2 regions of the Listeria grayi genome follow, and region 1 is predicted to be linked to the other one. Evidence: predicted binding sites of a transcription regulator. Region 1 holds the regulator's gene; the other holds the start of a gene.
The links. The regulator Rex, encoded in region 1, represses fermentation and respiration genes when NADH is low (regulators of the CRP and FNR family bind a similar motif). The targets are predictions, from matches to a motif close to TTGTGAAATATTTCACAA.
Positions count from the first base shown of each region.

Region 2: a site for Rex is predicted at 9,818-9,835, ahead of adhE (bifunctional acetaldehyde-CoA/alcohol dehydrogenase). Genes of this name have one in related genera too.

Region 1 covers NZ_LR134483.1:800,156-815,648, reverse strand. The annotation lists gene cyoE (heme o synthase) at 1-226, opposite strand, end outside; gene EL241_RS03860 (COX15/CtaA family protein) at 457-1,374, shown strand; gene EL241_RS03855 (ABC transporter ATP-binding protein) at 1,415-3,187, opposite strand; gene EL241_RS03850 (ABC transporter ATP-binding protein) at 3,187-4,908, opposite strand; gene EL241_RS03845 (YcnI family copper-binding membrane protein) at 5,114-5,734, opposite strand; gene EL241_RS03840 (copper resistance CopC/CopD family protein) at 5,750-7,354, opposite strand; gene mscL (large conductance mechanosensitive channel protein MscL) at 7,505-7,891, shown strand; gene EL241_RS03830 (GNAT family N-acetyltransferase) at 7,960-8,442, shown strand; gene EL241_RS03825 (branched-chain amino acid transporter BcaP) at 8,620-9,978, shown strand; gene EL241_RS03820 (hypothetical protein) at 10,242-10,484, opposite strand; gene groL (chaperonin GroEL) at 10,635-12,263, opposite strand; gene groES (co-chaperone GroES) at 12,292-12,573, opposite strand; gene EL241_RS03805 (CPBP family intramembrane glutamic endopeptidase) at 12,793-13,476, shown strand; gene EL241_RS03800 (YdiK family protein) at 13,480-13,674, shown strand; gene EL241_RS03795 (redox-sensing transcriptional repressor Rex) at 13,721-14,362, opposite strand; gene EL241_RS03790 (ABC-F family ATP-binding cassette domain-containing protein) at 14,681-15,493, shown strand, end outside.
Region 2 covers NZ_LR134483.1:1,636,946-1,652,438, forward strand. The annotation lists gene EL241_RS07935 (YxeA family protein) at 1-283, shown strand, start outside; gene EL241_RS07940 (sensor histidine kinase) at 467-1,867, opposite strand; gene EL241_RS07945 (response regulator transcription factor) at 1,869-2,558, opposite strand; gene trpA (tryptophan synthase subunit alpha) at 2,859-3,626, opposite strand; gene trpB (tryptophan synthase subunit beta) at 3,619-4,818, opposite strand; gene EL241_RS07960 (phosphoribosylanthranilate isomerase) at 4,825-5,436, opposite strand; gene trpC (indole-3-glycerol phosphate synthase TrpC) at 5,433-6,200, opposite strand; gene trpD (anthranilate phosphoribosyltransferase) at 6,197-7,216, opposite strand; gene EL241_RS07975 (anthranilate synthase component II) at 7,188-7,796, opposite strand; gene trpE (anthranilate synthase component I) at 7,793-9,154, opposite strand; T-box leader at 9,214-9,445, opposite strand; T-box leader at 9,484-9,727, opposite strand; gene adhE (bifunctional acetaldehyde-CoA/alcohol dehydrogenase) at 9,995-12,595, shown strand; gene EL241_RS07990 (ABC transporter ATP-binding protein) at 12,744-13,664, shown strand; gene EL241_RS07995 (DUF2705 family protein) at 13,661-14,725, shown strand; gene EL241_RS08000 (DNA-3-methyladenine glycosylase I) at 14,756-15,331, opposite strand; gene EL241_RS08005 (hypothetical protein) at 15,349-15,493, opposite strand, start outside.

The DNA of each region.
Region 1 (15,493 bases):
ATGCGCCAGAAGCAGCGACGATAAGTGCTGATCCAATAATAGTAAAGATGACAATGTTCATATTTTGCATAAAAGAAATACCATTCAATTGAAAAGCTAACCACATTCCTGTGAAAGCTGTAATGGTATTCGAGTTGACGATTCCTATTTTCACTAATTCTGTAAAGTCGCGTACCGTGAAACGGCTGTTTACGGCCGTGCTATACGCTCTTTCTTTTTGACTCACAAGTCTTCCCCCTCAAAAAATGCAGATAGATATTCAGTGATTGCGAACTGATTGCATATCAACTACTATTATGTGAAATCATTCGCTCATTGTCAATCAATTGGCTTGTTTTTTTCCATTTTGTTCTCCTTTACTTCTATTTTAAAACAAGCTACAATTAAAATAATGTGTTTGTTACATTATTCATTTGTTCAGCAAGCATCCATCTTTAAAGGAGAGATAACTAACTGATGAGAAAATTCCTAAAGGTATGGTCGGTACTGACGATTTTATGTATGACATTCGTTGTGTTTGGCGGAGCGCTCGTAACAAAAACCGGTTCGGCTGATGGCTGCGGAAATACTTGGCCACTGTGTAATGGTCAATTTGTCCGCTTGACAGACGTCACCCCGCAAAAGATCATTGAGGTCATGCACCGAATGACGACAGGAGTCAGCACTATTTTTGTACTCGTTCTAGCAATCTGTTCTTGGATCTATATCAAAGACCGCCGCGAAGCAAAACCATTTGCTATCGTTGCAGTTCTTTTCTTGATTTTGCAGGCTTTCATGGGAGCTGCAGCCGTGATCTGGGGACAAAATCCTTATATTATGGCGCTCCACTTCGGTATCTCTGTGATCTGTTATGCCGCGATCGTGCTCTTGTGTCTGATGATCTTTGAAGTCGACCGCAAATTTGATGCCCGCAATCTCGTAATGGATACGAAATTACGAATCCATTTTTATTTAGTGACACTGTATACGTATATCACCATTTATACAGGTGCTTTGGTCCGTCATGAAAAAGCCAGTCTTGCCTTGCCAGTTTGGCCTTTCAAAAACGGCGGGATCGTATTTCCTTCTTCCGTACAGGATTACGTTCAATACCTACATCGCTTTGCCGCACTACTATTGATTATTTGGGTCTTCTATATTGCCTGGATCGTTTTCAGACATTATTCACATTATCGCGTGCTTACATTCAGCATGGGACTTGCAATCACTTTCGTAGTGCTTCAGGCAGCAACTGGTATATTAACCGTTTATACAGGTGTCAATCTTTATATTTCCTTATGCCACAGCTTGATCATTACATTGCTGTTCGCCTTATTTATTTACTTATGCATGCTTGCAACGCGAAGCAAACGCAATCGTTTGCGGATCCGCTGAACGTAAAAAAGCCCACTCCATCTCAGGAGTGGGCTTTTTGTTATTCCAAAACAAATTGATTATGATAAAGTTCTGCATAAAATCCTTTTTGCTTAAGTAGGCTTTCATGCGTTCCCTCTTCAATAATCTCGCCTTGATGTAAGACGGCGATATAATCTGCATCTAAAATCGTTTTCAACCGATGGGCGATCACAAAACTGGTCCGTCCAGAAATAACAGCATCCATGGCTTTTTGGATCTTACTTTCTGTTACTGTGTCCACATTACTTGTCGCTTCATCAAGGATCAGCAGACTTGGATTGGTCAAGATCGTGCGGGCAATGCTGATAAGCTGTTTCTGACCGACACTGAAAATACTATTTTCATCGCTGATTTGTGTGTCATATCCTTTTTCTTGCTGAATGATGAAGTCATGGATATTCGCTTGTTTGGCTGCAGAAATGACTTCTTCTTCCGTTGCTTCAGGTTTTCCGAAAGCGATGTTTTCCCGAATCGTACCTGAGAAAAGAACGGAGTCTTGAAGCACGATCCCTACCTGTTTGCGCAGCGCATGCAGTTCGATATCACGAATATCTTTTCCATCAAATAGAATCGCTCCGCCGTCAACGTTGTAAAAGCGATTGAGCAAATTCATGATCGTTGTTTTTCCGGAACCAGTCGGCCCGACGATCGCAACCATTTTCCCTTTATCAAGGGTCAAGTCGATGCCTTTCAATACGGGCGTTTCTTTATCATAACCGAAAGAGACGTTTTTCAATTCGACGCGTTCTTTAATTTCACCGATCGTGCCGACATTTTCCCGCTCTACTTCGTTTTGTTCTGCAAAAACTTCACTGACACGTCTTGCGCCTGTAATAGCGAGCTGCAGCATGTTGTATTGAGAAGAGATCTGGGTCAGTGGCATGTAGAACTGCTGCGAGTATTGTACGAACATTACTACTAAGCCAAGTGCGACTCCTCGTTCCAAACTGCCATTCAGCGCTAGGTAGCCACCGAAGAAAATGACGATCGCCGTATTCAAGAGAGAGATCCCCTGCATAACTGGGAATAACATCCCGGAATAAACTTGACCTTTATAAGTAGCATTTTTCACTTTTTCGTTGTGTTTCGTAAAGCCTGCAATCGTCTCTTCTTCCAGCCCGTTCGTAATCACGACTTTCTGCCCGGAGATCTTCTCATCGATATAGGCATTCAATTCGCCTAAACTGTCCTGTTGCAGATCCACATAGCGGCGTGCTTTGCGGATGATGAGTGCTGCGATCACAATCGCGAATGGCGCAGCGATAAGAGTGATCAGCGCCAACTTCACATTTTGATTGAACATCATGATGATGACTCCGATCATTAATGCAAAGTTAGAAAGCACTTGGACGATAGCTTGGTTTAATGTATTGGAAATATTATCCATATCACTTGTAAACCGGCTCAGCATTTCGCCATCACTATGCTTATCGAAGAAGCGGATCGACAGTTTCTCCATTTTGCGGAATAAACCGATCCGCATCCGGTTGGTCGATTTCCCTGCAACCCCAGTCATAACGATCGATTGGATAAATGTCGCCACGGAAGTAAGAACATAGAAAAGCAGTAGCATCCATAAGATATGATGGAACTCGCTTTTATCATCCACACCGGTTTGGAAAAGCTTCACGGCATAATTAGCCAGCTCTTGGATCGCTTTCCCAATATACTGCGGTGCTTTGACCTGCAGATAAGTGGCGCCGACTACGGCTATCAAAATGATAAACAGTTGTAGTTTATAAGCCCGAAGATAATACCAGAAAAAACGGCTGATCTGTTTAAATTCTTTCATTATTCTACCGCATCCTTTCCTTTTTGTGTGTCATAGATTTCTTGATAAACCGAGCTGGTTTCAAGCAATTCTTTATGACTGCCGACGCCGACAAGTTTTCCAGCATCAAGGACAAGGATTTTATCTGCATTGATAACGGAGGAGATTTTCTGTGCGATCACAAAAGTGGTTGTATCTTTCAATTCTCGGTTCAATGCCTCTTTTACTAGTTTTTCGGAGCGAGCATCCAAAGCACTGGTGCTGTCATCCAAGATCAAGATTTTCGGATTCCCGATCACACCACGTGAAATCGAAAGTCGCTGTTTTTGACCACCGGAGAAATTGGCGCCGCGCTCTTCGACAATGCCTTCATAGCGCTTATCTTGTCTTTCAATAAATTCTTTCGCCTGGGCGATTGTTGTCGCTTGTTCCATATCGCTGATGGAAGCATCTTTTTTACCATGGCGCAGATTATCGGAAATCGACCCGGAAAACAGGATCGCTCGTTGCAGGACGATCGATACCGTTTGACGTAATGTCTTTTTGCTGACCGTTTTTAAGTCTTTGCTGCCGATAAGCACTTCGCCTTCTGTCGGATCATAAAGACGCGGAATCATTTGAGCGAGTGTTGATTTCCCAGCGCCTGTCGCACCAACGATCCCGATCATCTCACCGCTTTCTGCTTTAAAGGAAATGTGTGAAAGTGCATCTTGATCGTCATTCTCATAACGGAAGCTGACATCACGGAATTCCACACTTCCCGGTAGTACTTCATCCTTGGCATTTTCGTCGTATTTGATATCTGCTTCTGTGTTCAGGATCTCATTGATACGTCCTAATGAAATAAAGGCACGTGAAGCAAACATTGTCATCATACCACCGATAATGATCGCCATCATGATTTGCATCAGATAATTCATAAAAGAGGCGATCGCACCGATTACTTCCGGATCACTTTTTACCATGTCCCCAACAAAATAGATCGAAACGACGATCGCTAAATTGGAAACGAGCATAAATGCCGGAATCATGACCGAGAACAATGTTCCGACAATGATCGTATGCCGGGTCAATTTGTCACTGGTATTCGTGAATTGCTTGATTTGATTATCTTCTTGGACAAAGGATTTGACGACCCGCATTCCCGCTAGATTTTCTTTCGCGATCGCATTGACACGATCAAGAAAATGCTGGATCTTGGCGAAGTGTTTCCCCATTGCCCCGAATGTTCCCATAACAATAAGAACCACAAGCACTACTAATAAAATAATGACCCACCAGAGGGCAGGTAATGTTATGAGCGCCAAAACAAAACTCCCGATAAACATGACCGGGATCCTAGTCAGTGTTTGCAGACTCATCATCACGAGATTTTGGATCTGCGTAATATCATTGGTTTGCCGTACGACCAGATTTCCTGTTGAAAAGCGCTCGATGTTGCTGAACGAAAATGTCTGGATTCTGCGGAAACTGCTCTCACGAAGGTCCGCACCGACCCCTTGTGCTACTTTAGCAGAAATAATTGTGTTTAAAATACCTGCGATCAGACCGACAACTGCTACGATGATAAGCACGATCCCTATCGACGTAATACGGTCCATCTTATCTTTCATGATCGCATCAAGAACTTGCTGCAACAATTTTGGCTGCCACAATTGCGAGATGACCATGATAGTTACAAATAAGATGGATAAAATGGTCTGCAATCGGTATTTTTTCAAGTGCTGAAATAAAATCTGCATGTATGTATTCCTCCTCACATAAAGTCAAACGAACACTTATACTACTTTATCCAATTAAATAAGTCAAGCAGATACAGACTAAATCAGTCTTGCGCCGTATCAGGAGTTGTTATTTTTCTTTTATACCCGTTTTTACAAATAAAAACTTCTTTCAGGTAAACAAAGCATGTCGCTTTGTCATCTAAAAGAAGTCTCACTTAAAAAATTATTTTCTTTTGCTCACAATCGCGATGATACTGATGACGATCGCGATCACGCTTGCTGCCAATGTGATCCATATAAGCCATGAATTGTTATCAGCTGGCGCAGCCGTTTCTGTAGCCTTTTTCTGTGTCAATGTTTTCCCGTGACTGTCGGCCGCCGTGCCGTTATCTACATCTTTTACGATCTTCGTGATAGCATGCGGAGTATCTGCATCTGCTCCGCCAGTCCATTCCACGATCGAACCATCTTGATAATATTGATAGGCGTTCCATGGAATCGATGTTTCTTTATCCGGGTTCTTAGCACTGAATGTGAAGCGCATAAATTGTCCCGCCTTGATTCCGCCGTTTTGGGCCTGCCATGTGATTGTCTTTGCTTGTTTGGAAAATGTCGTTTTCCAGCCTGCCACCGGTTCATACGAACTGAATGACACTCCCGCCGGAAGCTTGACCACTACTTTCGTTGTATTGCTGTCCTTTTCAACTGGAACTTTGACTGTGTAAGTTTCATAAGCGCCTGTCGCACTTGTAGCCGGCAGGACTGTTACGTGCGCACTAGCAACTATTGGCAAACCGATGATCAATCCTACCATCAAGATAAAACCTAATACGTGTTTTTTCATTTATTATTTCTCCTTTTATTGAGTGATCGAAAAAGTAAATGTCTGATCGACATTTTGAAAATCTTTCGTCAGTGCGTGAACTTTTATTTCCCAATTTCCTGTTTGGTTTAAGTAAAGACCGCTAGCTGTGTAAAACGACTTTTCCCTTTTAGCTTGAAAAGTAACTTGCTGTTTCGTCTTTTTATTCACAGCAGTCAGTGAAACTTGCTGGAAGTCTGTGCGCGTAGAACCATCATTTTTTAAAAAGCTGACCACAAATTGATTTTCGCCTACTACTTTTGGCAATACTTGCAAATTGATTTTCGTCGTTGATGCTTTCGCCACGATTGTTTGATTGAATGCTTCCGGCGCGGCAGGCGGCGGTGTTTGCGTGTTAGTCAAAAACCCAGCGACGATCAATACCGCGATGCCGATCCCATACTCGACTATGATCGTTTTAAGCGGAAGCTGTTTGTTCGCCATATGGATAAGTAGATAATGTGCTAAACCGATTCCTCCCATTAATAGGAACAGACCGATCTTTATCACGATCAGCAGCCCATAAGTGGTGTGAAATAAATTGCCGATGCCGCCAAGATCCATGACCGCTAGCAATAAGCCGCTCATCAATATTCCGGCAACGCCAATAACGCCAATTGGAGAAAAACGCTCCCACTTCTCTTTTTTAGCAGGGTATTTCCATAAGGCGATCAGCATAACGAGCATCAATCCCACCCAACTGCTTGCTGCTGCAAGATGCAAGAAATTTGCTGCGATCGCGACGACTTTGTCAGAAGCAGCCGCCGAATGCCCCATCATTGCTTTTATTATTAGCAGTCCAGTTAGTAAAATCGCTTCTAGAATCATAACTAGATAGCGTTTCCGCATTTTTTGCACATATACTGCTCCCCCGAGGAGCACCCACAAGACCAACTGGATCAACAAAAGATGACCAGTCGCGTTATTCCAAAAAATTTCTTGTGCAGAGCGCCAATCAAGCTGCCCGGCAATGATCAGAAGTTGGATCGGGATATTCAAAAGAAGTGCTACACCCGTAAACAGCCAAGCGCCTATATGCAGTCGATGCCATGCACGGCGTACCTCGTCCGGCATTTCCTCTTCCTTCCGAAAAATCCAGAAAGCAAAAAGGAGTGTGCCCGCAAACAAAGAAAACCCTATGTACAAAATAATTTTCTGCAAGGAGCTTACGACCGTCTGACTAGTATTACTTCCCGTGTCTGCTTGCTGAAATGCTTGATCTGTTTTCCCGAGTTTAAAAGCGATCTGTCCTTGTACAGGATGCCCATCTGCTGAAACAACGCGCCAACTCGCTGTGTATACGTCCGGCTTTAGATTTGACTTTAAACCAACTTCCACCACATGATCGTTTTCTTTGCTGACACGCGTTTTCCCAACAGAAACTTTTTTCCCGTCTGAACCCGTCACTTGAATACTAGGAAAATCTGCTTGGATCATTTCATCAAAAACAAGCCGTACTTGCTTTGGTGCCTTTTGAATATGGGATTGGTCTTTTGGATTAGAATTCTGCAAATAGGCATGCGCAGAAGCATTTATGGGGATGATCATCCCTAAACTGATAATTGCCAGTATGCAAATAAAGAAGGCTTTCCTTAATTTCATGATACGCTCTTTCCTACTTTCCTTTTTTCTTCTTCCTTAAAAATAGCATGACTTCTCATAGATGAAAAGAATTTGCTTCTTTTTTCATGATTTATTTCTTTCCTAACTTTGTAAATTCCTTTATACTTATAAGCATTAGGGGGTGAGATAATGAAAAACTTTATCGCAGAGTTTAAAACTTTTGCACTTCGGGGAAACGTCCTTGACTTAGCCGTTGGGGTCGTTATTGGAGCAGCTTTTGGTAAAATCGTCAGTTCATTAGTAGATAACATTATTATGCCGTTAGTGGGATTGATCTTAGGTGGTCTTGACTTCTCTAAGCTATCTTTCACAGTGGGTGATGCTGTTATAAAATATGGTGCCTTTATTCAGTCCATCGTGGATTTTGTCATCATTGCTTTTGCAATCTTCCTCTTTATCAAATTGATCAATACGCTCTCTCGCAAAAAAACGGAGGAGCCAGAACCGGAACCAACCGTTTCCGAGCAATACTTAGAAGAGATCCGCAATTTACTTAGAAATCAAAATCAGCAATAACATGGTTGTAGAAGCCTCTGGACAGACATCGTTCAGAGGTTTTCATTATTTAAATAAGGAGGAAAAAAATGATCCAGCTCAAAACAGAACGCTGCTTGATCCGCCCTTTTCAGCAAAGTGACATGGCGCGTTTTATCAGTTATCGAAATAACGACGTATGGATGCAGCATCAAGGATTCAAAGGGTTGACCCAATCCGAATATGAGCAAGCGCTTTTAAAGCCTGCTGATTTAAAAACCGGAGTGCAGTTGGCTATTATTTCCCAAAAAGCGGATAGATTGATTGGCGACCTGTACTTGCAGACGGAAGGAAAATCGGTTTGGCTGGGTTATACGATCCATCCCGATCATGCGAGACAAGGCTATGCATCAGAAGCCGTGCTAGGGGCAATGGATTATTTAGCTACCCAAGGTTTCGAGACGATCAAAGCCAGGATCGCCGAAGACAATACAGCTTCTATTGAATTGATCAAGAAGCTAGGGTACCGTTTTTTAGAAATAGAAGATGGCGAAGCGATTTACCTATATGCGCTTCGCCAAGTGGGACAATAAAATCTCCACCGTATTAAAATGACTATTGATGATCCAGGTGTAGCGCCTTTTTGTATCCTTTCTCAAGATATAACATTCTATGATACGTGTACAAATACAAAATATTCTGATAAAATACAAAAAAAAGAGGTGAGCAAATTGAAAAACGCATTATTAAGGAAAAAAAGTATTGTAGATATGCAGAACAATCATCAAAGTTCGTTAAGAAAAGAATTAAAAACATTTGATTTAACGATGTTGGGAATTGGAGCGATCATCGGAACGGGGATCTTTGTTTTGACAGGGACTGGCGCACTAACAGCTGGGCCGGGACTTATTATTTCTTTTATTATTGCAGCATTGGCTTGTGGATTTGCTGCCCTATGCTATGCCGAATTTGCCTCCATGGTCCCTGCATCCGGCTCTGCTTATACGTATTCTTACGCTACTCTCGGAGAATTGGTAGCCTTCATTATCGGCTGGGATCTGCTACTCGAATATTTACTGGCAGTTAGTACCGTTTCCGTCGGCTGGTCTGGTTATTTCCAATCTTTACTAGCGGGCTTTGGTATCCATTTGCCGCATGCTTTGACAGCCGCACCTGGAGCAACGCCTGAAGGGGGCACTTATTTTAACCTCCCTGCTTTTATCATTGTTATTTTAGTTACCACATTGATCTCAATTGGTGTTCGGGAAACGAAACGCGTGAATAATATTATGGTAGTAGTCAAAGTAGCCGTCGTCCTATTATTTATCGTTGTTGCGATCTTCTATGTAAAACCTTCTAATTGGACACCGTTCTTGCCATTTGGTTTTAGCGGCGTCTTTACCGCAGCAGCGACAGTTTTCTTTGCCTTTATCGGTTTTGATGCCATTGCTTCCAGTGCAGAAGAAACGGTCAACCCGTCAAAAACACTTCCGAAAGGGATCTTGATATCACTAGGAATATGTACGGTTTTATACGTGGTGGTCACTGGTATCATGACAGGAGTCGTTCCATACAAAAACTTCGCTCCCTACATTGATCACCCCGTGTCCGCTGTCTTAAAAATTGCCGGTCAAAATTGGATTTCTGGGATCATCGATGTTGGTGCGATTCTCGGAATGACAACAGTTATGATCGTCATGCTTTATGGCCAAACAAGAATCACTTTTGCAATGTCGCGAGATGGCTTAGTCCCACCGATTTTTTCAAAAGTAAGCAAAAAATACAATACACCATTCATCGCCACTTGGGTATTCGGCCTCATCGCCGCGATTTTAGGTTCGCTTATTCCATTAGATGAGTTGGCAGAACTCGTTAATATCGGAACACTAAGCGCATTCGTACTTGTCTCTTTCTCCATCTTGGTACTTCGCAAGACACAGCCGGATCTTCCGCGAGCATTCCGCACACCGCTCGTTCCACTCGTGCCTATTTTGGCAATTGGTTTCTGTCTGTTCTTGATCATTAATCTAAACCCGCTGACATGGGAACGTTTTGCGATTTGGCTAGTTGTTGGATTGGCACTTTATTTCCTTTACTCTAGGAAACATTCGAAATTGAATGAGAAATGATAAATAAAAAAGCGGTCGTTGTGGCCGCTTTTTTTTGGTGTTAGGTTATTTGTAAGTTTTTCTTAGATCATGCCGCTCGTTTATTATGCTATTTATGGGCTTTTACATATTTTCGTTTCCCTTTTAAACCAACTTATCTAGCTGTTGAAAGCAAAACAATGTTCCGTTACATTTCATAGAATTCTTTTAGATTAGTGGGCAAAATTGAAAACTATTATAATATAAGGAACTGAAATAATCCTAACTATTCCAGCGAGGTTCGTTTACCAATATAGCTCTTCTCTTCTATCAGTAATAGTTTTACCTTCAATTTCCCCACGTGTAAATAGTTCCTCCGCTGTTTCAAACCGTTGCGTATAAGAATCCTTTGACCTGGTAAGCAAAAAACTTCTAGGCTCTCCGTATAAGCGACTTATCCACCATTCATTATCATGAAAATAAAAAGAAATCTCTTCTTCATTCTCTTCGATACCTTTTTTAAATTCTACCCAATTTATTTTTTCCATCTTTATCACTCTCCTAGCACCCTTTTCCAGGTTTTAATTTACCAGTTTCCTTATCTTTATGCCAATTAAAAAGCACTGACTACGGAAACAAAAAAAGCGGTCATAAAGACCGCTTTAAACATTGGTATTAAGCTATTCGCAAGGTTTCCCTTACATCATTCCGCCCATGCCGCCCATGCCCATATCAGGTGCTGCAGCTGGTGCGTTTTCTTCTGGTTGGTCGGCAACTACGGCTTCTGTTGTAAGCAGTAGTGCTGCTACGGAAGAAGCGTTTTGTAAAGCAGAACGAGTAACTTTAGTAGGATCCACGATACCAGCGTCAATCATGTTTACCCATTCGCCGTTTGCAGCGTTGAAGCCAACGCCAACTTTTTCATTTTTCAAACGTTCTACAATAACAGAGCCTTCTAGACCAGCATTGTGTGCGATTTGACGAACTGGTTCTTCTAAAGAACGAAGAACGATCTTGATACCAGTCGCTTCGTCGCCTGTTGCTTCTAGTTCTGCTACTTTATTGTACACATTGACAAGGGCTGTACCACCACCGGATACAATACCTTCTTCAACGGCAGCACGAGTAGAGTTTAACGCATCTTCAATACGAAGTTTACGTTCTTTCAATTCTGTTTCAGTTGCTGCTCCGACTTTAACTACTGCAACTCCGCCAGCAAGTTTTGCTAAACGTTCTTGTAGTTTTTCTTTGTCGAATTCAGAAGTTGTTTCTTCCATTTGCGCACGGATTTGGTTAACACGTGCTTCGATTTGAGCAGATTCGCCAGCGCCTTCGACAACGGTTGTGTCGTCTTTCGTTACGACTACTTTGCTAGCTGTTCCCAATTGGTCGATAGTTGCTGTTTTAAGATCTAATCCTAGGTCTTCGGTGATTACTTGACCGCCTGTAAGGATCGCCAAGTCTTCCAGCATTGCTTTACGACGATCGCCGAATCCTGGTGCTTTCACTGCTACGACGTTGAATGTACCGCGAAGTTTGTTTAACACAAGTGTTGCTTGTGCTTCGCCTTCCACGTCTTCCGCAACGATCAATAACGGACGGTTTTGTTGTACCACTTGTTCTAGTAATGGTAGGATCTCTTGGATGTTGTTTACCTTTTTATCAGTGATCAAGATATATGGTTTTTCTAGTTCTGCGATCATTTTGTCAGAATCTGTTACCATGTAAGGGCTTGTGTAGCCGCGGTCGAATTGCATTCCTTCAACTACATCTAATTCTGTCGCAAAGCCTTTGGATTCCTCGATCGTGATGACGCCGTCGTTACCAACGCGTTCCATCGCTTCTGCAATCAATTTACCTACTTCTTCATCTCCAGAAGAAATCGCAGCGACTTGAGCGATCGATTCTTTCCCTTCGATCGGTTTAGAGATTGTTTTTAGTTCTTCGATTGCTGCTGCAACTGCTCGTTCAATCCCGCGGCGGATACCGACAGGGTTAGCACCAGCTGTTACATTTTTCAATCCTTCTTGGATCATTGCTTGAGCAAGAACTGTTGCTGTTGTCGTACCGTCTCCGGCTACGTCATTCGTTTTGGAAGCAACTTCAGAAACTAATTTTGCTCCCATATTTTCAAATTCATCTTCTAATTCGATTTCTTTTGCGATCGTCACACCATCATTTGTGATAAGTGGAGAACCGAATTTTTTGCCTAAAACAACGTTACGACCTTTTGGTCCAAGTGTTACTTTTACTGCGTTCGCTAATTGATCCACACCGCGTAGCATGGAACGACGAGCGTCTTCGCTGAATTTAATATCTTTTGCCATTTTATTATTCCCTCCATTTTATCTTAGATTAAACAATTGCTAAAATATCGTCCTCGCGGATAATCAAATAATCTTTGCCGTCATACGTTACTTCTGTACCAGAATACTTAGAGAAGATAATGCGATCATTTACTGCTACCTCTAGTTCTTGTTTAGTTCCGTTTTCTAGTACTTTGCCATTTCCTACTGCGATTACTTTGCCCTCTTGTGGCTTTTCCTTTGCTGAATCCGGCAACACGATACCGCTTGCAGTTTTTTCTTCTGCTTCAAGTACTTCAATAACGACACGATCTCCTAATGGTCTTAACAATGTAAATAACCTCCTCATAGTGATAGTTTCTATTTTTAGCACTCTAACGTTTTGAGTGCTAACACAATATTATAATAGTCAAAAATGGTAAGGAATGCAAGCAAAAACTACTAAAAAAATTTTTGGCGTTTTTTTATAATTGCTTGTTGTACCAATAATTAGTACAATAAAACGTAATAGTTCTTGAATATTTAAGTTTAGCTAGAAGGAAGCGATTTTTTGTCTAAAAGATATTTTTGGGTTTTAGTGGTTTATGTAATTAATTTTTTATCCGGCATTGTCGGTATCCCGATCGTACACGGGCTGGTTCTTCATTTCACCACGTTAGCGGGTAAGCAAGCTTTCAACCAAAGTGTTGTCATCTGGAATATTGTGGCGAATCTGATCACATTATTTGTCATCTGGCTGCTACTTCGCAAACAACCGGCAACTGATAAAGTACTTCGAGGAACCAAGGCAAGCGTTGGTATGAGCGTAGTTTGGGCTGTATCAGGCGTTCTGATGCTCTTTGCCGGACAAGTAGTTGCCGGTTTGATCACGCAGTTGTTTATGGATACCCCTGCTGGCTCGGCAAATACGGAAATGCTGACATCTTTGACGAAACAGGCACCAGTCTTATTTGTGTTTATCACACTTATTGCGCCGGTCATTGAAGAAATCGTTTTTCGGAAAGTATTATTCGGTGGTCTCACCAATTGGATGAATATCCATGTGGCAGCGGTAATCAGCTCTTTGTTTTTCGCCCTTGGGCATGGTGACCTTCCATTTCTGCTGGTTTACTTTTCCATCGGTTTGATTCTTTGTTTCCTATATACGAAAACAAAGCGGATCACTGTCACCATTTTTGCGCATATGATCATGAATGCGATCGTTCTACTATTTTCTTTAGGTGGTGTTTCCTAAGTTATGAATGCAAATAAATCGATTTTCCAGGGATTGCTTTATATCGTTCTCGGCATTGTATTTGTGGTCTTTGCTGTGGAACAGGTAAATGATAGCGGCTGGACGATTCTCGCTTATGTCATCATGGCGATGGCAGCCATTGATTTTGTCACTGGTGCACGGTTTATCTTCATCGCCTTATTCAATCGTAAAAAATAAAAAAACTGCCGGAAAAGTATTTTGCTTTCCGGCAGTTTTTATTTACTTATTTATTTTGCGGATAATTTTCCAAGAAGTAAATAAGTGTTTGTAATTCTGTCGTTAGATCAATGTGATGGACACGAACGTGTTTTGGTACACTGATACGAGCTGGTGTAAAGTTCAAGATCCCCTTTACATCTGCTTCTAACAATTTATCCACTGTGGCTTGCGCTTCGCTTGACGGTACTGTCAAAATCACGACCTCCACATTGTTTTCGCGTAATGTTTCTTCCATATCATTTAAATGATAAATTGGTATATCTTGTTGGATCGTGCCTACTTTATCAGCATCGACATCAAAAGCAGCGGCGATCTTGATATTATTGTTTTTCATGAAGTTGTAATGCAGGAGCGCCATTCCTAAGTTCCCTACTCCAATGATAGCAACGTTAGTTTGTTTATCTTGACTTAGCGTTTTGCTGAAGAAATCGAGGATATACGCTACATTATAGCCATAGCCTTTCTTTCCAAGTGCTCCAAAATAGGAGAAATCACGACGAATGGTTGCAGAATCTACTTTCACTGCCTCACTTAATTCAGCAGATGATACGCGCTCTTTACCAGACTCATGTAGATATTTTAAATAACGATGATATAATGGCAAGCGTTTTGCTGTTGCTTGTGGAATTTTTGTATTTTCCTCCATCTTAACTTTTCCCTTCTTCCTTGAAAATTTTGCTAATTGAACCGAAGCACTTCTTAAAGATCTGCAGATAACTGCTCTCATTTTCACATGCTTGCTTTTATACTATAAACATTTCACAAAGAATGCACAAACTTTTTGCTCATAATTTTTCAAAAAACTAACAAAAAGCCGTTAGACATCATTTTACCATAAAAATTCACAAAAGAAATCACAAATTTTCACAAAAATATAATACGTGAAAAGAATTTTGATAGTCGCACGTTGCCTTTGCTAATTCTTTGAGCTAAACTAAAAGTAGTAAGTTAGAGGAGAGAAATCATGATTTTATTACAAGTACAGCAAATCAGCAAATATTTCGGGGCAGAAATGATCCTAGATAATATAAAATTAGAAGTAAAAACAAATGATCGAATTGCATTAGTCGGCCGCAATGGTGCTGGGAAATCCACCCTGCTAAAAATCATCGCTGGCGAACTGAGTTATGACGGGGGGACGATCTCCAAACCAAAACAGGTGAAGATCGGTTATTTGGCACAAAGCACACCCCTAGAATCAGAACGAACGATCTGGGCAGAGATGCTCACCGTTTTTACTGAGTTACAGCAAATGGAACGACAGCTGCGCGAGATCGAATTGAAAATCGCCGATCCGGAGATTATTTCCAACGAAGCGCAATTCCAATCGCTTTTGAAGCAATATGATGAACTGCAGCATAACTTCAAAGAACAAGGCGGTTATCAATACGAAGCCGATATCCGTTCGATTCTGCATGGTTTCCGCTTTTATGAAGCAGATTATGAGAAACCGATCCAATCCCTGAGCGGTGGTCAAAAAACACGGCTTTCCCTAGCGAAATTGTTGCTTTCCAAGCAAGATATCCTTATTCTCGATGAACCGACCAACCATTTGGACATCGATACGCTGACATGGCTGGAAAACTATCTGCAAAATTATCAGGGCGCGTTGGTCATCGTTTCGCATGACCGTTATTTCTTAGATAAAGTCGTCAACCAAGTTTATGAGATCAGTCGCACGAAAATCGACCGTTTTGTCGGCAACTACAGCCAGTTCTTGGTTCAAAAACAAGCCAAGCTCGAAAAAGAATGGAAAGAATTCGATATGCAACAAAAG
Region 2 (15,493 bases), 840 kb from region 1:
CAACCGCTTAGGAAAGCAGGCTTATTACGCAGAGATCACCAAAAGCGATCACATTACGGAGGATAAAGACGCAAGCGGAGTGGTGTACAAAACATATCATTATAAGTTGCCTGCCTATGATAAAAACGGCAACAAAAAAATGCTCACTTTCACTGCTTCTAAAGAATTACGCAGCCACGCTTTTCTGAAGCTCTATGTCAAAAAAGCAGATCGCGTGACTTCTTATGACGAAGTAAAACAAAGCGAATTGCCGGATAAGGTTACAGCTAAATTAATAAACTAAGAAGAAAAACACCATTTCAATCATTATTTTACTGTTTTCAGCTTGGTGAAAAATGATTAGATTCTAGGCAAAGCCGAGTACCGAAGCGGAGCGTACTTGTGTACGTGAGCATCGGAACGCAGGCTTTAACGACGAAGATGAGCGTTTTTCGCCAAGCTGACAGCCCTTTTAGGAGGGCTGTTTTTATAAGTAGATATTCAACTTCGTACCGCTTCCTTCTTCACTGGTCAGTTCGATCTCGCCTTGATGTGCTTGGACAATATCGCGAGCGATCGCCATTCCTAGACCTGTTCCATAATTATTTTCTGTATTGGTCCCCCGATAATAGCGTTCGAATAAAAAGGGCTGTTCCCTAGCTGGTATTCCTTTTCCATTGTCTTCTATCCGAATTTTGACCCGATATGGTGATTCTGCCTTTTCCACTTGGACTTGCACTTGCACATCTTCCTTATTATGAAGCAAGGCATTGTAAATAATATTTAACAAAGCTCGTTTGATCAATTTTTGATCGATCGAAGTTTCAATATTTGTTTCCTCAGCTATAAATTCTAGTTCTGCGGCTTGAAATTTCGGGTCATTCAGCAATTCAATGACCATTTCGCGCATAAAACTTACCATATTAGTAGACTGCTTGGTAAGCGATTGTGCTGGATTTTTCAATTTTGTGGTTAAATTCAAATCATCGATCAGTTCTTGGATATAAATCGATTTTTTCTCAATGATCTGCGTATATTCTTTCAGTTCTTCTACTTTAAGCGTTGCGGCATCTTCTTTGATAAATTCTGCATAGCCGCGAATCGATGCCATCGGTGTTTTCAGATCATGAGAAATATTGCGAATCCAATCTTCCCGCATTTCTTCTAACTGTTGGCGCTGCTTTTCATAATGATCAAGTGTTGCGGCTAAGTCATTGACATTATTGAATACTTCTGCATAAACCCCTCGTGGGATCGGGAGCTGTTTGTTGAACCGTCGTTTTTGAAGCTGTCTGATTCCTTCGATCAATTTATAAAGTGGTGCTGCCAATCGTTTACTAAAAAAGAAGCCCACTAATAAAGCAATCAGCAAATCAACAACTAGAAAAAACAGCAAGACCTTATTAGAAAGCAGAAATAAACTGTCTTTGTTCAAGTTGAAAACGATTCGTTGGTTTTTCGAATCTGCCACGCCCACCATATAAGTGAGCGATCCTTTTTGACCAAAATAAGTCGTCGTCTGCGCATCTACTTCTTTATATTTATATTGTTGAACGATATCGATCGGCGCATAAGCAGTCGGTACTTTTTTTGGCTTCTTGTAACTGCCTACTTCTTGCCCGGCTTTATTCAAAAATTGGACCCATGCTTTTCTTTCCGTCAGCTTCTTCTTACCACTTGCATCGAGAACAGGTTTGTCGTCTTTTAACTGGATATGTTTTTCAAGCGCTCTTGTAAAATCTTCGGCTGATTCTGCTTCCTTATTTCCCCAATAGCCAGAGGCACGGGTAATAAAAAAACCTACTATCAGAATCGAGTTGACGAGTATAACGATCAGCACGACGGTAATAATGGATAGCACAAATCGACTTGTTAAACGCCATTTCATTTTAAATATCCCTTATTAGGAATTTATATCCTAATCCTTTCACCGTAATCAGATATTCCGGTTTTGAAGGCTGAGCTTCGATTTTTTCGCGCAATCGGCGAATGTGGACCATCAATGTATTATCTGCACCTAAAAAAGTTTCCTGCCAGACCCGTTCAAAGAGTGTTTCTTTACTGATGATCTGGTTGGGATTATGCATGAACACACGCATCAATGCGATCTCTTTTGCAGTCAGTTCCAGTGGCTCGCCTGCTTTTCGCAGTTCTGTTTCATTGTCATTGAACTGAAATGGGCCGACCTGTAGTGCTTTTTGTTGCGGGGCGGTAAAATTAGCACGGCGAAGATGCGCTTTGACGCGGTAAGCAACCTCTTTCGGGCTAAATGGCTTCGTAATGTAGTCATCGCCGCCGATCGCTAATCCTAGCAGTTTATCGATCTCTTCTCCTTTGGCCGACATAAATAAAATCGGTACAATGGAAGTTTCGCGGATTTTTTTGCAGAGGTCATAACCTTCTCCATCTGGCAGCATGATATCCAGTAACACAAGATCCGGCTTTTCAGCTTCAAATTTTGCATAGCCCTCTGCTAGATTTTGCGCGATAGAAATATCCGAAAGCCCCTCTTTTTCCAATATTCGTTTCAAAAGCAGGGAAAGTTCTTTTTCATCATCAACAATCAATATTTTTTCCATAAGTCACCTTTTCTATGCTTTTTTCGCTACTTAAAATATAGCAAAAATACCCACTAATTCCTATTGAAAAAGCAAGCATTCCTAAGAAAGGGAATGCCCAGACTCAAGAAAAATACACTTTCCATCATTTTTTACTGTTTTCAGCTTGCCCGAAAATGATTAGATTCTAGGCAAAGTCGAGTACCGAAGCGGAGCGTACTTGTGTACGTGAGCACCGGAACGCAGGCTTTAACGACGAAGATGATCGTTTTCGGGCAAGCTGAGCATTCCTAAAAAAGGGAATGTTTGCTCCTTTCCAACTTATTTTGTCGCCTCTTCTAGAAATTGCTGAACTTCCTGCTCTTTGTTTTCATGGAATAGTTGCACGAACTTGCTACCAATCACGACGCCATCACAAATCGCATGGAAATGTGCGACATGTGCTTGGGTCGAGATTCCGAAACCTGCTAATACCGGAACCGGACTAACACGTTTCAATTGTGCAAAATGTGTTTCTAATGTATCGGCAAACGCTTGGCGCTGACCAGTGATGCCATTTACTGTTACCGCATAAATAAATCCTTCTGCTTCGGAAGCGATCTCTTGCATCCTTGCTTCGGAACTAGTAAGTGAAACGAGCGGTACTAAAGCGATATCTGTATCCACCAACAAATTACTGATTAGCTCTCTGTGTTCATAAGGTAGATCTGGAACGATCAATCCTTTTACTGGGGTCGTTTGAATAGCTTGGATGAATTCCTTGATGCCATATTTGAAAATCGGATTGATATAACTCATAATAACGAGCGGAAGCTTCACGCGGCTGGCCTGCAAGGTTTGCAGGATTGCTCGCAGAGATACGCCGTCTTGCAAGGCCCGTAATCCGGCTGATTGGATCACTGGACCATCTGCTACCGGATCAGAGAATGGAACGCCGACTTCGATCGCAGTCGCCCCGCTTGCTTCTAATAACTGTAGCTTGGCTTCCAAATTTTCCAAACCGCCGTCTCCAGCCATGATATAAGGAACGATCACGGCAGTTCCAGTTGCTTGTTTGTCTCGAATCGCTTTTGTCAGAGGTTTAGTCATGTTGTTCACCTTCCAATCGGTCTTTGATTTGACTTACATCTTTATCGCCTCTTCCAGATAAGCAGACAACGATCGATTGCTCAGGCGATAGTTGACCAGCTAGTTCAACGGCGTAACTGATCGCATGCGAACTTTCAAGTGCCGGAATAATGCCTTCTGTTTTGCAAAGCAATTGAAAAGCTTCGACTGCCTGTGCATCTGTAACTGATACGTACGTAGCTCTACCAAGCGTTTTGAAATAACTGTGCTCTGGTCCGATGCCGGGATAATCCAGTCCAGCAGAAATCGAAAATGCTTCTTGAATCTGCCCGTTTTCATCTTGAAGCACGTCCATCAATGCCCCGTGCAGAATTCCTTTGCTCCCTTTCGTCAGCGAAGCCGCATGTTTTTCCGTATCTAGTCCAAGTCCAGCAGCTTCCACACCATACATTGCCACATCCTTATCATTGACGAACGGATAAAAAAGCCCCATTGCATTGCTTCCTCCGCCAACGCATGCTACCAATGCATCCGGCAGTTTGCCTTCCGCATCTAAATGCTGCTGCCTTGCTTCGGAACCGATCACACTTTGGTAATCCCGAACGATCTCAGGAAATGGATGCGGGCCTAAAACAGAGCCCATCACATAATGCGTATCCTCTACATTCGCGACCCAATATTTCAGCGCTTCATTGACTGCATCTTTCAGCGTACGGCTCCCAGCTTTGACACTTACAACTTTCGCACCTAAAAGCTCCATGCGGAAAACATTCAGTTCTTGTCGTTTGACATCTTCTTCCCCCATAAAGATCGTACAATCCATTTTAAATAAAGCAGCTACAGTCGCAGTTGCCACGCCGTGCTGACCAGCGCCAGTTTCCGCCACGATCTTCCGTTTCCCCATTTTTCGCGCTAATAAAGCTTGCCCCACTGTATTATTGATTTTATGGGCACCGGTATGATTGAGATCTTCTCGTTTTAAATAGATTTTCGCTCCACCGCTATGTTTTGTTAACTGTTCAGCAAAATAAAGCGGTGTTTCCCGGCCTACATATTGTTTTAAATAATAGTTCAATTCTTTTTGAAAGTCGCTGTCTTGTTTAGAATCCTCATATGTTTTTTCTAATTCTTTTACAGCTTTCATTAATGTTTCCGGGACAAATTTCCCACCAAACTCACCGTAAAAGCCATCTTGATTTGGTGCTTGATACATGGTGCTTCACACTCCTTTAGCATTTTGTAAAAAGGTTTTGATTTTCTGCGGATCTTTCTCACCCGCCGTTTCTACGCCAGAAGAAACATCCACTCCATAAGGCTGGAAAATTTCCTCGGCTTTCTTTACATTCTCAGGAGTCAATCCGCCTGCAATGATGATTTTTTTATTTGCCAGCTTGATATGCTGCCATTTTTTCCAATCAAATGTTTTTCCGCTGCCGCCAGCAAATTGTTCTCCTGGCGTGTCTAATAAAATATAAGTAGCCTTTGTTGTTGGCAACCACTCTTCAAATCGAGCTAGATCGCCATCTGCTTTATACGCTTTAATGACCGGTCGTTCGATTTGTGCGATCAAAGATTCAGATTCTTCGCCGTGGAGTTGAACAAGATCGAGTGGCACTTGCGTAATGGCTGTCTTTACTTCTTCTAAAGTCGGGTTCACGAATACACCGACTTTTTTGATTGACGCGGGGATTTGTTTCGCTAGCTCTTGTGCTTGTTTAATGGAAACTTGCCGTTTGCTCGGAGCAAAAACAAACCCGATCATATCACCGCCATTCTCAATGACTGTTTGGACGTCCGCTGCTTTTTTAAGTCCGCAAATTTTCACTTTCATCGCAGTACCCGCAGACGTTCTGCTGCTTTCTCCGGCTGATCATCCCGCATCAATGCTTCGCCGACTAAGACAGCACGATAATCTTGTTTTACTCGTTCGACATCTTCCGGTGTTTTAAAGCCGGACTCGCTGATATAGCAGACTTTTTCACCGCTTGCAGCCCTTTTCGTCGCTAACATTTCACTTACCGCGATATCTACTTCAAAACTGTGGAGATTGCGATTATTGACACCGATAATCGTAGCGCCTAATTTAGTTGCTGTTTCCAACTCCTGTTCGTTATGCACTTCCACCAGTACTTCCAATCCGATCGACCGGGCAAAGCGGTATAGTTCTTCCAGCCGTTTTGCCTCTAGCGCAGCCACAATCAGCAAAATGATCGTGGCACCAGCATTATTTGCTCGGCTGATCTGCTTTTCATCAATGATAAAATCTTTACATAACACAGGAATACTTACTCGGCTTGCAACTTGCCGCAGATCTTCAATGGATCCTTTGAAATAACTTGGATCAGTGAGGACGGAAATTGCTGCCACACCCGCACGTTCATAAGCAAGGGCTTGTTCGATCGGATCCACATCTAATTTGATTGCTCCTTTGGAAGGTGAGGCACGTTTGACCTCTCCAATCAGTTGCATGCGTTCCGGATGTGCTTGTAAATAATCATAAAAAGAATAGGTCTCTCTAATAGGCTGAAGCGTTTCTTGCTCCATTGCCGCCACTTCTTCGCGTTTTGCGGTCAGTATTTTTTCTAAAAATGTCATCCTGCCATTACCTCTTTCTGCATGTGCAATAGTTCCTTCAATTTTGCTTCTGCTTTTCCGGAGAGGATCAATTCCCTCGCTAACTCGACACCTGCTTGCACCGTTGTCACTTTCCCATTTGCCAGTAAACCTAAACCGGCATTTAGTAAAACAGTATCTAATGGCGCGCCAGGTTTCCCAGCTAGCACATCGCGTAATATTGCGGCGTTCTCGATTGGTCCGTTCCCGCGGATCGCTTCCAGCGGATAACGATTTAGCCCTACATCCTCTGGCGTGATCGTATGCAAAGTCACTTTACCGTTTTCCAGCAATGCATAGTGGTTTTCACCAGACAGACTTGCTTCATCTAAATAGTCTGCCCCATTTACTACAATGGCACGTTCTCTTCCTAACTCACCTAGTACGACTGCTGTCTGTTCCAATAAATCTCTGCGGTAAATGCCCATCAGCTGAGTTTTTAATTTGATCGGATTAGTAAGCGGCCCGATCAAATTAAAGATCGTCGGCGTCGCAAGTGCTTTTCTCACACCCATCACATATTTCATATTGGGGTGAACATGCGGTGCGAATAAAAAGGCGATGCCGGTTTTATCTAATAGATCCATTACAGCAGTTGGTTCTAAGTCAATATCAATACCGAGCTCCTGACAGACATCGGCGCTCCCAGAACGGCTGGAAATACTGCGATTGCCATGCTTTGCCACTTTTATCCCTGCTGCGGCAAGTACGAAAGCAGAGGTCGTGCTGATATTGAAACTGTTTGATTTGTCGCCGCCAGTTCCGCAGTTATCCATCGCATCCGCGTTTGTATAAGGAATCGAAAGTGACATGCTTTGCATCGCTTCGGCAATCCCGACCATTTCCGCAGTTGTTTCACCTTTGATTTTAAGAGCCATTAAAAAGGCTGCGATTTGGGCATCTGCGATTTCACCTTTAAAAATTGCTTCTGATAATTGTTTCATTTCTTGCCGAGTTAAATTTTCTTGATCATAAACTTTCTGTAATAAATTTTCCATTATTTTTCACCTCATCCTTTACTAACGTAACAAAATTACGAATTATTGTTTTCCCATAAGGACTTCCGATCGATTCAGGGTGGAACTGCAAGCCATATACGGCTTTACCTTGGAGCTTCATCGCCATCATTTCGCCATCATCCAGCGCGGTTCCCATCGATATTAGCGTTTTTGGCAAACTGGCTTTTTCCACGATCAGCGAATGGTAGCGCATGACCGGAAACTCTTCGGGGATGTCAGCAAACAATGGATCCGCGATTCGTTGCATCATCGAAACTTTACCGTGACGGATCTGGGAGGCTCGTGCTACCTTTCCACCATTTACTTCACCAAGCGCTTGGTGTCCTAGGCAAATGCCCAGGATCGGCTTCGTATGCTGATAGCTCTGAATGACTTTTTCAAGCAAATTTGCTTCGCTCGGATGTCCCGGTCCCGGTGAGAGTACGATACCATCGGCATGTCGGATTGCTTCCAGTAGCTTTGGATCATCGTTTCTGATCACGGAAACTTTGGTATACTCAGACAGATATTGTTCTAAATTAAATGTAAAAGAATCATAATTATCTACTAAAACGATCATTCTCCCACCTCCAAAAGTGCCTTCGCTTTTTGCAATGTCTCCAGATATTCCGATTCTGGATCTGAGTCATAAACGATCCCCGCACCAGCCTGGACGTATGCTTTTTGCTTATGAAGTACCATTGTCCGGATCGCTAGCGCAAAATCAGCATCACCGTGCTTTGTCAGATAACCGATTGCTCCTGCATAAGGACCACGCTTGCGATTTTCCCATTCATAGATTCGCTGCATTGCCCGAATTTTTGGTGCGCCGCTAACGGTTCCGGCCGGCAATGTCGATCGCAAGGCGTCAAGTGCTGTCAAACCTTCCTTCAATTCGCCTTCCACTACGGATACTAAGTGCATGAGAAAGCGATAACGCTCGATTGTTAGATAGACCGGCACTTTAACAGTGCCGATTCTGGCCACTTTACCAATATCATTTCTACCGAGATCTACCAACATGCGATGTTCTGCCAGTTCTTTTTCATCGCTCAGCAGACTTTCCTCCAACTCGCGATCTTCTGCTTTGGTCTGACCGCGTTTTCGAGTTCCGGCAATCGGATTTGTCGTGATCTTGCGGCCATGTTTACTTATCAAGCTCTCCGGCGAAGACCCAATCAGCTTTGTTTCGCCGAAATCTAAATAGAATAAGTAAGGCGAGGGATTAAGCAGCCGCAGTTTTCGGTAATAGTCAAAAGCATCACCTGTAAATGTTGCTTCTAAACGCTGCGACAAAACCACTTGAAAGAAATCTCCCGCTTCAATATGCTGTTTCGCATGTTCTACCATCTGTTGATAGGTCTCTTTGGTAACATTGCTGGTATAAGTCATTTTTTTGATTGCTGTGATCGTATTTTCGTCCGCCAGCGGTGTCGTTAGCTGTTTTTCACGAAAGGCCATTGCCTCACGAAGTACTTCTTCAGAACGGCCGCTGTAGCAGTTATCTTCGACGATAAACAATTGTTCTTCTTGATGATCAAAAATAACAAATGATTCATAGAGGAAAAAGTGACAATCCGGGATCTGGAGATCATCTTCTGGAATCGTACCGATGCTTTCATATAAAGCAACGGTATCATAACCAACATAACCAATGGCTCCCGCTTCAAAGGGAAGCTCGCTTTCTTTTTCCTCTTTTAGCGTCAACCGATCGATTTCTCGAAGTGGATCTTGCGTGCGCTGTTCTTTGCCATCAAAGAAAAAACGGTCTTGATAAACTTGGATATCATGCACAGGATCACTTGCTAGCAAAGAGTATCTTCCAGAATCAGCATCTTTCGCAGCTCCTTCAAGCAAACATTTATTTTCACCCTGGATTCGCTTGAACACCACGATCGCAGTCAATGTATCAGCTGGTAGCTTCTTATATAATCGCATTTTCTTTTCCCCTTTCTTCTTTCCAAATAAAAAAGCCCTCTAAAGCCGTATTTACAGCTTTAGAGGGCGAATTATCGCGGTACCACCTCATGTTGATCAGCAGAAACACTGATCATCTCTATTTCCAGATATCTGGAATCACTCGATAACGGGAGCGCCGAAAATCCCTACTCTCTTCGTTCAGGATCTTACTCATAGGCCCATTCGCAAAACCGCTTTGCTTACTCACACCACCCGTAAGCTCTCTGGATCAGCATCTGTTTTGTTACTCTTCCTACTCATCGTTTTAGACTATAAAAAAGGAGCTTCCTCCATGTTTAAATAAATTAAACAAGGACGAAAGCTCCGCGTTGCCACCTTAATTAATTGGTAAAATACCAATTCACTTTATCCATCCAATCATTGAATGGTGTCTTGGATAACGACAAGACATACACGCTGCCACCTACTCGCAAACTGCTTTCAGTACAGGACTCAGAAGCCCATTCACCTAGCTTTTACTACTGATTCTCACCAACCATCAGCTCTCTGAAAATAGCCACTAGACTACTTACTCTTCTTCTACGTCACTTATATTGTCCCTATCATACAAAAATTCTGCTCCTCTGTCAATAACACCGATTATTTTCTGCTAAAATAGGTCTTTTTTCTTATTTTCTATTTTTGTGAAACTTTTCACGTGAAATAGTGGACAAACTTTTTTGGATGTTTTATACTAAGCTTGTAAACAAAAGAAATGACATCATGCATGCAGGCAAAGCCTATTTTTTTAAACCTATCGGGACGTTTATTGTAACACAGGGACATTAAATGACCCGAAAAAATAAGGAGGACTTTATCATGGCAGTAAAAGAAACCGACCAAAAAGAAGTTTTAGCAGTACAGCAAACAATCGACCAACTAGCAGAAAATGGACAACAAGCGTTGAAAGCATTTGATACTTACACACAAGAACAAATCGACAACATCGTGCACGCAATGGCATTAGCAGGACTTGATCAACATATGCCACTTGCAAAAATGGCAGTTGAAGAAACAGGACGTGGTCTTTACGAAGACAAATGTATCAAAAACATCTTCGCTACTGAGTACATCTGGAATAGCATCAAAACAAACAAAACAGTCGGCATCATCCATGAAGATAAACAAAACGGCGTGATCGAGATCGCAGAACCGGTTGGCGTTATCGCTGGTGTAACACCGGTAACTAACCCGACATCTACTACTCTTTTCAAAGCGATCATCGCTATCAAAACACGTAACCCGATCATTTTCGCTTTCCATCCAAGCGCTCAAAAATGTTCCGCTGAAGCTGCAAGAGTAGTTTATGAAGCAGCTGTAAAAGCAGGCGCTCCGGAACACTGTGTGCAATGGATCGAGACACCATCGATCGAAGCTACCAAACAACTAATGAATCACGAAAAAGTTGCATTAGTGCTTGCAACAGGCGGACCAGGAATGGTCAAATCCGCTTATTCTACTGGTAAGCCAGCTCTAGGCGTTGGTTCTGGTAACGTACCTGCTTACATCGATAAAACGGCAAAAATCAAACGTGCAGTCAACGACCTGATCCTTTCTAAAACATTCGACCAAGGCATGATCTGTGCTTCTGAGCAAGCCGTTATCGTGGATAAGGAAGTTGTTAAAGAAGTAAAAGAAGAATTTACTCGCAACAACTGCTATTTCGTTAAAGGTGCGGAATTCAAAAAATTAGAAAGCTATGTTATCAATCCTGAAAAAGGAACTTTAAATCCGGATGTTGTTGGTAAATCTCCTGCTTGGATCGCAGCACAAGCTGGCTTCAGCGTTCCTGAAGATACCAAGATCCTTATTGCTGAAATCAAAGGTGCAGGCAGTGATTACCCACTATCTCATGAAAAACTAAGTCCAGTACTTGCATTTATGGAAGCAAAAGACCAAAAAGCAGCATTCGATCTAGCAGAAGCGATGCTTGAATTCGGTGGTCTAGGACACTCGGCAGTTATCCACTCCACAGATGAAGCCGCTCAAAAAGCATTTGGCCTTCGCATGAAAGCTTGCCGGATCATTGTGAATGCACCTTCTGCACAAGGCGGAATCGGCGATATCTATAACGGCTTCATTCCTTCTCTAACGCTTGGCTGTGGATCTTACGGCAAAAACTCTGTTTCTCAAAATGTTAGTGCTACGAATCTTCTAAACGTCAAACGAATTGCTGATCGGAGAAATAATATGCAATGGTTCAAATTACCACCTAAAATTTTCTTTGAAAAATACTCCACACAATACTTGCAAAAAATGGAAGGTGTCGAACGTGTTTTTATCGTAACTGACCCGGGAATGGTACAATTCAAATATGTCGATGTTGTCATCGAACATCTGAAAAAACGTAGCAATCAAGTAGACTATCAAGTGTTCGCTGATGTTGAACCAGATCCATCTGATGTAACTGTTTATAAAGGTGCGGAATTGATGCGCGACTTCAAACCCGACACGATCATTGCCCTTGGTGGCGGTTCTGCAATGGATGCAGCGAAAGGTATGTGGTTATTCTACGAACACCCAGAAGCTTCCTTCTTCGGATTAAAACAAAAATTCTTGGATATCCGCAAACGTACTTTCAAATATCCTAAATTAGGTGACAAAGCAAAATTCGTTGCTATCCCTACTACCAGCGGAACAGGTTCCGAAGTAACACCATTTGCTGTTATCACAGATAAAGAAAATAATATCAAATATCCATTAGCTGACTACTCATTAACACCTGACGTAGCTATTGTAGATGCACAATATGTCACAACTGTTCCTGCACATATCACTGCAGATACCGGAATGGATGTACTGACACATGCGATCGAATCTTATGTCTCTGTAATGGCAAGCGATTATACGAAAGGACTTTCGATCCGTGCCGTACAGTTAGTCTTTGAAAACTTATGCAACTCAGTATTGAAAGCCGATCCAGATGCTCGCGAAAGCATGCATAACGCCTCTGCCCTTGCCGGAATGGCATTTGCCAATGCTTTCCTTGGTATTAATCACAGCTTGGCGCATAAGATCGGGCCAGAATTCCATATTCCGCATGGCCGTGCCAATGCGATCTTACTGCCCCATGTTATTCGCTACAATGCAACTAAACCGAAAAAACATGCGTTGTTCCCTAAATACGAATCATACAAAGCAGACGAAGATTATGCACAAATCGCTCGCATCCTTGGTTTGCCTGCCGCAACGACAGAACAAGGGGTAAGATCATTAGTTGACGCGATCATCAAACTTGGAAAAGATGTTGGCATCGATATGAGTCTAAAAGGACAAAATGTCGATAAAAAAGACTTCGATGCAGTGGTAGACACTTTGGCAGATCGTGCTTTCATGGATCAATGTACAACTGCCAATCCAAAACAACCACTTGTAAGTGAACTAAAAGCAATCTATCAAGAAGCATATAAAGGCGTTTGATCTAAGTGCCACTTGTAAAAAGGCTGGGGACAATAATCGTCTCCAGCCTTTTTACGTCTTAGGACTTATACTTTTCTTATACTATTGACAGATGATTTTCCCAATATTAATTGTTATACTGAAAACATACTACATAAGGAGGGCTACTATGGAACAACCTATTTTACAAGTCAAGCAAATATCCAAAAAAATCGGTAAGAAAAAGATTATCCAAGATATTTCCTTCGACGTACATAAAGGCGAGGTATTTGGTCTTCTCGGACCAAACGGTGCCGGAAAAACTACTATCATCCGCTCGATTGTCGGACTGATCTCAATGTCTGAAGGAGAGGTATGGATCGCTGGAAAAAATATCAAAAAAGATTTTAAATCCGCGATTTCTAATGTCGGCGCGATCATTGAAAACCCTGAATTTTACAAGTTCATGAGCGGCTGGGATAATCTGAAACAATTTGCAAGGATGAGCCGAAAAAAAATCTCCGATGACGAATTAAAGCGCATCGTGGAAACGGTCAAGCTTACTCCTGCTATTAGAAAAAAAGTAAAGACCTATTCCCTTGGGATGCGTCAACGTCTAGGTGTAGCACAGGCGCTTATCCACTCCCCTGGCCTCTTGATTTTGGACGAACCGACCAATGGACTTGATCCACAAGGGATGGCTGAATTTCGTGATTTGATTACGCAGTTAGCGGCAAATGGTACTTCCGTTCTTATCTCTAGCCATTTACTCAGCGAGATCCAACAGATCACCCAACGTTTTGCGATCATCAATCAAGGTATTGTAACACATATTGAAGATATTGCTTCATTGACGGATGAAAATCACATCAGCTATCTGCTGGAAGTGACTAATCCGGCGATCACTGCTTCGCTGCTTGAAGATAGCGGCATTAAGATCATCAATCAGCAAAACAATCAGTTTGAGATCGAGTTGACTCACGAACAAAGCGTTCACTTGGTCCGCAACCTCATCCACGCTAATGTCGATGTTTTGGAATTCGTGAAAATAAAGGCTTCACTAGAGAAACGATTCTTAGAATTAACAAGCACTGGGGGTACTGAACAATGATGGCTTTAGTAAATAACGAATGGCGCAAACTAATGGCGCGTAAATCTTCATGGATTTTGCAATTAATTTTAATTGTTTTTATTATTGGTTCTGCTATCCTGCTCCTTTCCCTTTCCAATATGTTAGGAAATTCAGCAGAAGACGGTGTTACAACTTCAGAAAACGGCGTGATCGTCTATCAATCTAGCGACGGCAGCACGATTTCCGAAGAACAGTACCAATCGCTCTCTGATAGTAAATCAAGTGCCTATAAAGAAAAAACATTGTCTCCTAAAGACTCTGTTACCGAACTAAAAAAACAAAAAACGGCTGTTTCTAGTAAAGAAGAGCGCGAAACACTTCAAAAAGAGATCGATTATTATCAAGGATATGCGGATGCAGGCAAAACGCCTGATGTTCCTAGCGGTTACGGAAGTGCTTCTTTCTTCTCTAACTTAGGTGGAATGAGTTTTATAGCTTTAGTTTTAGTCGTGATCATGAGCAGCATGATGGTAGCAATGGAATTCTCAGGTGGAACGATCAAACTGTTATTGACACGTCCTTATTCCCGTAGTCAGATCCTGTTATCTAAATTGATCGTGACTTTATTATATGGACTTGTAACGCTCATTATCTTGATCGTCGTCAGCTACCTCTGTTCCTTTATGCTGCCACATCAATCAGCGTTCCTGCCAATGGCAACTTACACAGGCTCATTAAGTGCTTTTGATATCGCACTTCGCTCGATTGCGATCTCCTTTGTACTGATGATCGTATACGCAAGCTTGTCCTTCTTCTTCTCATCTGTAATTCGCTCGCAAGCGCTAGCGATCGGTGTTGGCTTAGGTGTGATGTTTGCCAGCAATATCTTAGGAGGGATCTTACAAATCGCGATTGGCAAATACGAATGGATCAAGTGGGTATTTTTCAATCTACTAAACATTAATTATTATGCCATTGGAGATAAGATTCCCGGCAATCTTGATTTTTGGCAGGCACTAGTCGGCTTAGCGATCTATACCGTGATTATTCTCGGATTAAGCTTCTATATCTTCAAAAAACGAGATGTTGCTTTAACGTAACAAAAAAAGAGTCCATATATGGACTCTTTTTTATTTGCTGCGATTATCGGTATGATAAGGACAGGTCGTCACATGATCGTCAATGATGCCGATCGCCTGCAAGTAGGAATAAATGATGACCGGACCAACGAAGGTAAAGCCGCGTTTTCGTAGATCTTTACTGATTTTCTCAGATAACTCATCTTTTGCCGGGAGCTCCTTTTCGCTTTTCCGATGATTGACGATTGTCTTATTGTCAGTAAACTGCCAGAAATAATTTGCTAAGCTGCCAAACTCTGCTTGTACACGAAGCGCACTTTTAGCATTTTTTCGTACACCATTTACTTTCAGTTTATTACGGATAATCCCTGGATTTTGCAGGATCTCGGTAATTTCTTCATCAGTCATGGCAGCACAGCGATCGATATCAAATCCGAAAAAAGCTTCTTGATAGGCGTGTCTCCGATGTAAGATTATTTTCCAGGAGAGACCTGCCTGCGCACCTTCTAAATTAAGCAACTCAAATAAATAGTTGTCATCGTAACTTGGGAATCCCCATTCGGTATTGTGGTAAGCTTCCATTACTTCATCGTTTTGTGCCCATGTACAAATCGTTCCTTCTGTCATTTTCTCACTCCACTCTATTAGTCAAAAACATATAAGACACTGATCACAACTGCGAAAAACAAACCTGCTAGTGCCCAGATAAAGCGCCCTTTCCATTCCAAAACGGCTATGCCGATACAGGCTGCCCAAAAAAGTAGACGCGCCCAAATCGGTATGGATGCG